Regions from separate parts of the Mesorhizobium sp. BR1-1-4 genome, predicted to be linked through region 1. Evidence: predicted binding sites of a transcription regulator. Region 1 holds the regulator's gene; each other region holds the start of a gene.
The links. Region 1 encodes LexA, which represses DNA repair genes until DNA is damaged. Its sites were predicted from a motif close to TGTTCNNNNTGTGTTCNG; they were not measured.

Region 1 (2,265 bases):
ATGGGCAAGGGCCTGACAGCAATGATCGCCGTGTCGGCGTGGATATCGGAGCGCTCTCCGGTCGATGGAGTCGGGCTGATTTCGCAGCAATCCGTGCTGCTGGTCACCGTCGCGCTGGTTATCGCGACGATGGCGACGACATGGCTGCGGCTCGCGGCGCTGCCATTCGCGCTCGCCGGCCTGTTGACTGTGTCGCACACGCGCGCGCCCGATGTGCTGATCTCGGAAGATGCGCGGCTGGTCGCGCTGCCGATCGGCAATGGCGAACTGGCCGTCAACCGGGAACGGCCGAACGAATTCGCAACCGACAACTGGAAGCGCGCCCTGATCTCCGAAACAATCGTCAAACCGGAAATGTTCGACACGACAGACAGGCAATTCGATGTTGCCAGTCCCACCGACCTGCCGCCGGGATCGCCCTTCTACTGCCGCGAAGGCCTGTGCCTTGCCAGGCACCCTTCCGGCGCGATCATTGCCTATGTCGAGGACCGCAAGACCACCTGGAAAGCCTGCGCTTTCGCCGACCTGATCATCGTCAATGACGCAACCGCCTATGACGCCTGCCACAATCCACTGGTTCTCGTCGTCACCAAACGGCAGCTCGCCCGCAAGGGAAGCGCTGCCGTCTTCTTCAATCCCCAGTCGGCCACGACCCGGGCCGCGATCGCATTTGCCGTCGACGGACCATATCGGCCCTGGCACGAACAGCGAAAATTCTCACGCGAGGCGAGGGGGCTGCCGCCGTACAAAAAACCCGACAAGCCCGATGACAAGCCGGTTCAGTAGCGCCTGATCAACCCGACCAGCTTGCCTTGTACCTTGACCCTGTCCGGCCCGAAAATGCGCGTTTCGTAGGCTGGATTGGCGGCCTCGAGCGCGATCGAAGCGCCTTTGCGGCGGAACCGCTTCAGTGTCGCTTCCTCTTCGTCGACCAGTGCCACGATAATTTCGCCCGGGCTTGCCGTGTCGGCATTGCGGATAATGACCGTGTCTCCATCGAAGATACCAGCCTCGATCATCGAGTCGCCCTTGACCTCCAACGCATAGTGCTCGCCGCCCATGATCATGTCCGGCGGCACCGAGATCGAATGCGTCTGATGCTGGATGGCATCGATCGGCACACCGGCGGCGATACGGCCCATGACCGGGATGGACACGGCTGAAACCGCGTCGTCGTCGTTGCCGGCCGCGGGCAGGCGCGAAGGCGCAGCGGCCGGCCTGATCTGGCGTCCGAGACTGCCTTGGCCAAGGCTGCCTTGGATGACGCTTGGCGAGAACTTCTTTGCCGCATTGAGGCCCGGCGCGATCGAGTCCGGCAGCCGCAGCACTTCCAGCGCGCGCGCCCGATTGGGTAGCCGGCGAATGAAGCCGCGCTCCTCCAGGGCCGTGATCAGGCGATGGATCCCCGACTTGGAGGCAAGATCGAGTGCTTCCTTCATCTCGTCGAAGGAAGGCGGTATCCCGCTTTCCTTGAGCCGTTCGTGGATGAACATCAGCAGTTCATGTTGCTTGCGTGTCAGCATGGCGGCCCCCAAGACATTGAACGAAAGGTTGAACCAGAATCGAAAAAACAAACCCAGAACAAACACTATCTGTTCCAGTTGTGTTCTGCAACCGTTTAAAGTTTAATGAATTTGTTAAGGGGTCTGAAGTTTTTTGCCCGCGACGGCGGGCGGCAACCAGTCCTTTCCGCCGTCGGCAGGCGCATTGAAATCGTTTTGGTTAATGGCCTGTGGCCCATCCGCCGACGAGGCTTTGGCATCAGTTAGTTGGAAGGCTTCTCCTCGGAGGGACGTATAATTCGCGGAGCCATTATTCGCGGAACGAAACGAAACCAAAATGCCAACGATTGGTAGCTTCGGGCGGCCATGGATCGGGGCGTTCGGCGCACTCCGGCCAGCGCGTTCGAATAGGCGTCGCGGAAGCGCTGAAGTTATCCCGAACCCGCCTTCAAGCTGCCGGCGCGAGCGGCGTATCTGGTAGCGCCGCTGTCTTCGCTGTGGACATAGACGTGCAGTGTGTAGCCGATATGCGCCGTCATCAGCGCCTTGGCCCGCTCGACGTCACGGTCGAGCGCCGCTTCCATGATCGCGGTATGGTGTTCGATCGCAATCGCTTCGCGTAGCGCTTCGATTGCCTCTTCATAGCCATCCTTGAGGCCGGCCGCGGCCCGCAGTGTCGGCGCCAGACCAAGAAAGCGATGATGCCGGCGCAGCTGATCCGAGATCGTCGAGCGGAACCGCAACAGCCAGTCGCATGTGGCGG
Region 2 (2,265 bases), on a different contig from region 1:
GGCTTAGATGGCCACGAAGCAGGCGGATGTTGCGGTTGTTCGACTTGTAGTAAACATCGAAGATCGATCCGAGGACGGGCACGCTTCCCAAGACGGTATCAAACAGCACATTGGCCAACATCCGAGCAACCAACAGCTTCCCAGCGCCGCATTTGCGGGCTCGCAGCACAATGTAAGCCGAGATCAACCCGGTTGCTGTATCTCCCAGCACAGGCACCAGGCCTACCAGAGCATCCAGTCCGAACCGAATTGGCGTACTCGGGATTCGCCAGCGCGAATCAAGCAGCACTGCCAAGAGGTCGAGCTCGGCGATTGCCCTCGCAGTCTGGCGATCCACAATAGGCGTTTCGCTTGTCCCTACTTTCCGGCTGCCATTGCTCGCTCGATCCAATCTCCTCGGTTTCGCACCTCTCCAGTCCGCTTCCGTCATGTGGAATTAGCTTTGTATCGGCCGGGAAGGCACGTCGTCGAGCAGGTTGGGCTGGTCTGGAGCATTTGTTCGGTCGTCTGCTGGGAGGGTGCCGTCTGGGGTCATCTGGTTAACCGCGTCGGGCAAATCCCTGGTGATCCTTGCAATCAGCTCCTCGCGCGAGAGGCCGGTCTGGTGGGAGAGTGCTTCCAGCGTCGGCGCATCGATCGCCGTTACCACCTCGTGCGGCTCGATCGGCTGGTTCGGCCCGGTGCCGACCCAGGAGTCTACCTTCGACCCGGCACCTGCGTTTCTAAAGCGGTCGAGAATATCGCCGAGCGCCGTGCCGGATACGCCCTTGGACACCTGGTCCAGTATCCCGCCCTGGGGATTATTGGGATCGCCCGCTCCGCGGATCGCCTCGGCAATCTTGTCGCGGTTTTGATAAGCCAGAACCCCCAGCATAGCGATCGCAAGTCTTCCTAGATTGGCCACTCGTTCCTCCTGTGGTTTCGAATATGGAGAAGGTCTCGCCTTGCCAAAAGTTCCGCGATTGCCAGCAATATCAGGAAGGGCTTGGCAATCCCGACCCGCTCCCCAGCCGACTATGAGGCCTGCCCGCGCGAGATGGAAGGTCGAGGCGGTAAAGACAGAGCGCCCGAGCTGGTGCTTAAAGTTTCAGCTTTGCCCTTAGTGCATCTATGCGCTTGGAGGCCTCTGCCTTGCTGAGGTTGTCTGCAAAGCTTTCCTGATCCTCAGCCTGCTCACACAGGGTTTTCAGATAAGACGCTTGGGATGGGGTCATCGGGTCGTCACCACTCACCCATTCGTCGGGTTCTTTCTCGACGTTTGCATCGGGTTTTGCGCGCGAGTCTTCCATTGCGATCTCCTGTCTTGGCATGGGGAATGCATTTGATCTTGTTTTGTTCCACCTGCTTGTTGCGGCCGTCATGAGCGCAGAGCCCGAGCATGCAGCCGCATCGTTTCCCCACTTTCGAATGGATTCACAACGAGGGCACAAGCCATCCACTACTCGTGTCCTTTCGCGACTTCCGGGTGGTCACCGCCGACTCCGACATCGCAGGAGCACGCAGGCTCGCTGTGCGGGTACTTGCGCTGCACGCAACCGGCCTGGTTGGGATGACGAGGCTATTCCGCGCCGTCGTCGCTGGATCATGCGCCACCACCGGTGCTCATGGCGCGCTTGCCACCATCGTAGGCCTTGAAGACCAGCCGATAATATCCGGGCGACGCTTTCCGCTTTGGAAGCCATTGCCTTCAACCATCGGAAAACCTGTCTCACCTCGTGAGCCGGCGCGCGGCCGTTCAGCGCTATGCAACCGCACTCGGCTTCGTTCTCCCCCGTGTTGGTCCCGGGGAGGCGCGCTGCTCGGACAGGCGATCGGCGGCGACACAGAGCACGGTGATCGGTGCCGCTGGCGGCGCCCTGATCAGTGCGGTGGTCGGCTCCGCCGCAACGCCGCAGCGGCGCGAAGACCAGCTCTGCCGCCACCAGGAGTGCTACGGGCGCATCGGCACCGCACCCTGTGACGACCGCGCCATTACAACCGCAATTACTGATTACGAGATTGCTTGGCTGGAGGGGGCAGCATCTCCTTCAGCTCCGCGACCGTGAAAGATTGAGGACGTCATCTTTTCCGCACTTCGTGCTGCTATATTTTGCTTAGGCGGACAGGAGGAGGTCGATAATGACTAGCTTTGCTGGCGCCCTGAGGAATCGCGGCAAACACGTTGCCAAGCGGTTGCTTCGCTACGACAGCCGCAACTGGCTGCGCATACGCCAGATCGAGGCCTTTACCGCGTTCATCGAAGCGGCCAACCGCAAGTCGCGAGAT
Region 3 (2,265 bases), on a different contig from region 1:
ACGGATGCGCTGCTGCCCGGCTATCGACCCTCGGGCGAGCCTTTCATCACCGCGGTCATTTCGCTCCATCAGGATGGCCAGGGTACGCGCTATACCGCCACAGCCATTCACCGTGACCAAGCCACCCGCGACAACCATGAAGAGATGGGTTTCTTCGACGGCTGGGGCACGGTGGCCGATCAACTTGCGCAGTATGTGAAGACGATTTGAACGCTCCCAGCGGCCAGAGGATCGCTCTGGCCGCCGTGCAAATTTTCAACCTTGCCGCAAAGAGAGCAAAGCTGGGAAGACCGATTTCCGGCCTCAGTAGTAAAAGCGCTCTTCGGTGATCTTGCCGTTCTTGACCGTGTACAGGCCAACCTCATCCATGGTGACACGCTCGCCGGTGGCCTTGGGCGTTATGTCAAAGGTGAAGCGCACCGCGAATTGATCGCCGTTGACATAAGGGCCCTCGACCGAGCCGCCATGCACTTCGTGGTTCTCTTGCCACCACTGGCTTTTCTGCCTGAGGGCCTCCTTGCCGTGACTGACGGCCATCGGTCCCTCCATCGCTTCGTAGCTGATGATATCGTCCGCATTGTATTTTTCGGCAGCACCTTCGTTGTTGCCCTGCTTGAGAAGTTCGGTGAACTCCTTGGCGATTTCCGTGACGGTCATTTTTGTTCCTCCTGTTCAGACGCATTGCAAGTAGGGAACCGCTTGCGGACCTGCCATCGCGGACAGGTCGATAGCTGACATGACCCTGTCAGGATGGGGTGTCGCGCGAACCAGCGCGTCCTTCGTTACATCGCAATCAGCGGCCAACGTTCCAGAAAGTCATATTGCGTCAGCCCGCGCAGGCTGTGCACGAGAATGAACTCCCGCGCCACGAAGCTGATCGGCTCGATCGGCAGTTGTGGGATAAGTTTCTGGTCATAGGCAAGGGTCATATGAGGGACGAACCCGTCTGACGCCTTCAGGCCTTCACGCAGCATTTCGACGCCGAGATTCCCGCTCAGTTCACAAACCGGTCCGACATCGGCCACAAGCACGAAGGGATGCTTGGCCGGTCGGCCTGTTGTCGCCGGGCGGCCAGGAAAGCTCCTGGCGTGGCGAAAGGTGATCTCAAAAGCAGGCATCTTGACGCGCTGCCCCGATCGGGTGGCCGCAAAGATGATCTTCGACCGCAGCCGCTTGTAGTCCCCGACATGCTGCTGGCTGACATGAAAACGCTCCGGTATCAGCGGTGAGCCGGCTATGCCACATTTGTCGCATAGCCGGCTTTGACAATCAGCAAACCGAAAATAATCCCCTGCCTGCAGAAACACGCCGAAGAAGACACGATCGGGCTTTTTGAGCCGCCTTGGCGGTTCTGGAATTCCGAAATCTAGTTCGCCTTGGTACATTACCTATACGCTCGCCAAGGAACGCCTCCGTTCTGTTCTGGCGCCCAGAACAAAACACGAACAATTCTCTGAGTCAAGTTCAAGTAACCGGACCCTAAGCCCGGTGATGTCCTTGACATCCGGACATCGTGGATGACCCAGTCGGCATATTCGCGGCCACCGCTCGACTGCTTGGATGGGATAGACCTTTGAATGGAATCCGGCGAAAGTGCCGCGCCGACCGGGCCAGCATTTTCGATTCAACGAGGAACCCAACTCATGACCAACCCGACACATCTGCCCGCTGAAGGCTTGTTTGTCGGCCGCGCCAGGAGCGGCGATGCCTCGCACCCCCTGGTCGTCACGGTGCGCGACGGCACCGTCTTCGACATCACATCCAGCGCGGCGCCCACCGTGCGCGACATCTGCGAATTGGCCGACCCGGCCGGCCATGTGCGCTCGGCCACGGGCAAGCCGATCGGTTCACTCGACGATATCGCGTCCAACAGTTTCGAAGCCACGCGCGACCGGGCAAGACCCTTTCTGCTGTCGCCGGTCGACCTGCAGGCGATCAAGGCTTCCGGCGTCACCTTCGTCGTCAGCCTGCTCGAACGGGTGATCGAGGAACAGGCGCGTGGCTCGGCTGATAAGGCCGACGCCATCCGCGCCGACATTGCGGGTCTGATCGGCCATGATCTTTCGAAGCTCAAGCCCGGTTCGCCAGAGGCGATGGAGATCAAGGCCAAGCTGATTTCGCGCGGCGCCTGGTCGCAATATCTGGAAGTGGGCATCGGCCCAGATGCCGAGATCTTCACCAAGTGCCAGCCGATGGCCTCGGTCGGCTTCGGCGCCGATGTCGGCCTGCATCCGGTTTCGACCTGGAACAATCCGGAGCCGGAGA

Region 2: a site for LexA is predicted at 1,323-1,340, ahead of LB571_RS03805 (DUF3072 domain-containing protein). Genes of this name have one in related genera too.
Region 3: a site for LexA is predicted at 1,431-1,448, ahead of LB571_RS15745 (2'-5' RNA ligase family protein). Genes of this name have one in related genera too.

The regions. Positions count from the first base shown of each region.
Region 1 covers NZ_JAIUIB010000009.1:173,407-175,671, reverse strand. The annotation lists gene LB571_RS20715 (ComEC/Rec2 family competence protein) at 1-786, shown strand, start outside; gene lexA (transcriptional repressor LexA) at 780-1,523, opposite strand; gene LB571_RS20705 (GntR family transcriptional regulator) at 1,934-2,265, opposite strand, start outside.
Region 2 covers NZ_JAIUIB010000002.1:125,410-127,674, forward strand. The annotation lists gene LB571_RS03795 (DUF4112 domain-containing protein) at 1-430, opposite strand, end outside; gene LB571_RS03800 (YidB family protein) at 437-904, opposite strand; gene LB571_RS03805 (DUF3072 domain-containing protein) at 1,080-1,289, opposite strand; partial or broken gene LB571_RS03810 (hypothetical protein) at 1,787-1,990, shown strand; gene LB571_RS03815 (class I SAM-dependent methyltransferase) at 2,119-2,265, shown strand, end outside.
Region 3 covers NZ_JAIUIB010000006.1:349,410-351,674, reverse strand. The annotation lists gene LB571_RS15755 (SRPBCC family protein) at 1-210, shown strand, start outside; gene LB571_RS15750 (nuclear transport factor 2 family protein) at 304-657, opposite strand; gene LB571_RS15745 (2'-5' RNA ligase family protein) at 783-1,385, opposite strand; gene LB571_RS15740 (fumarylacetoacetate hydrolase family protein) at 1,644-2,265, shown strand, end outside.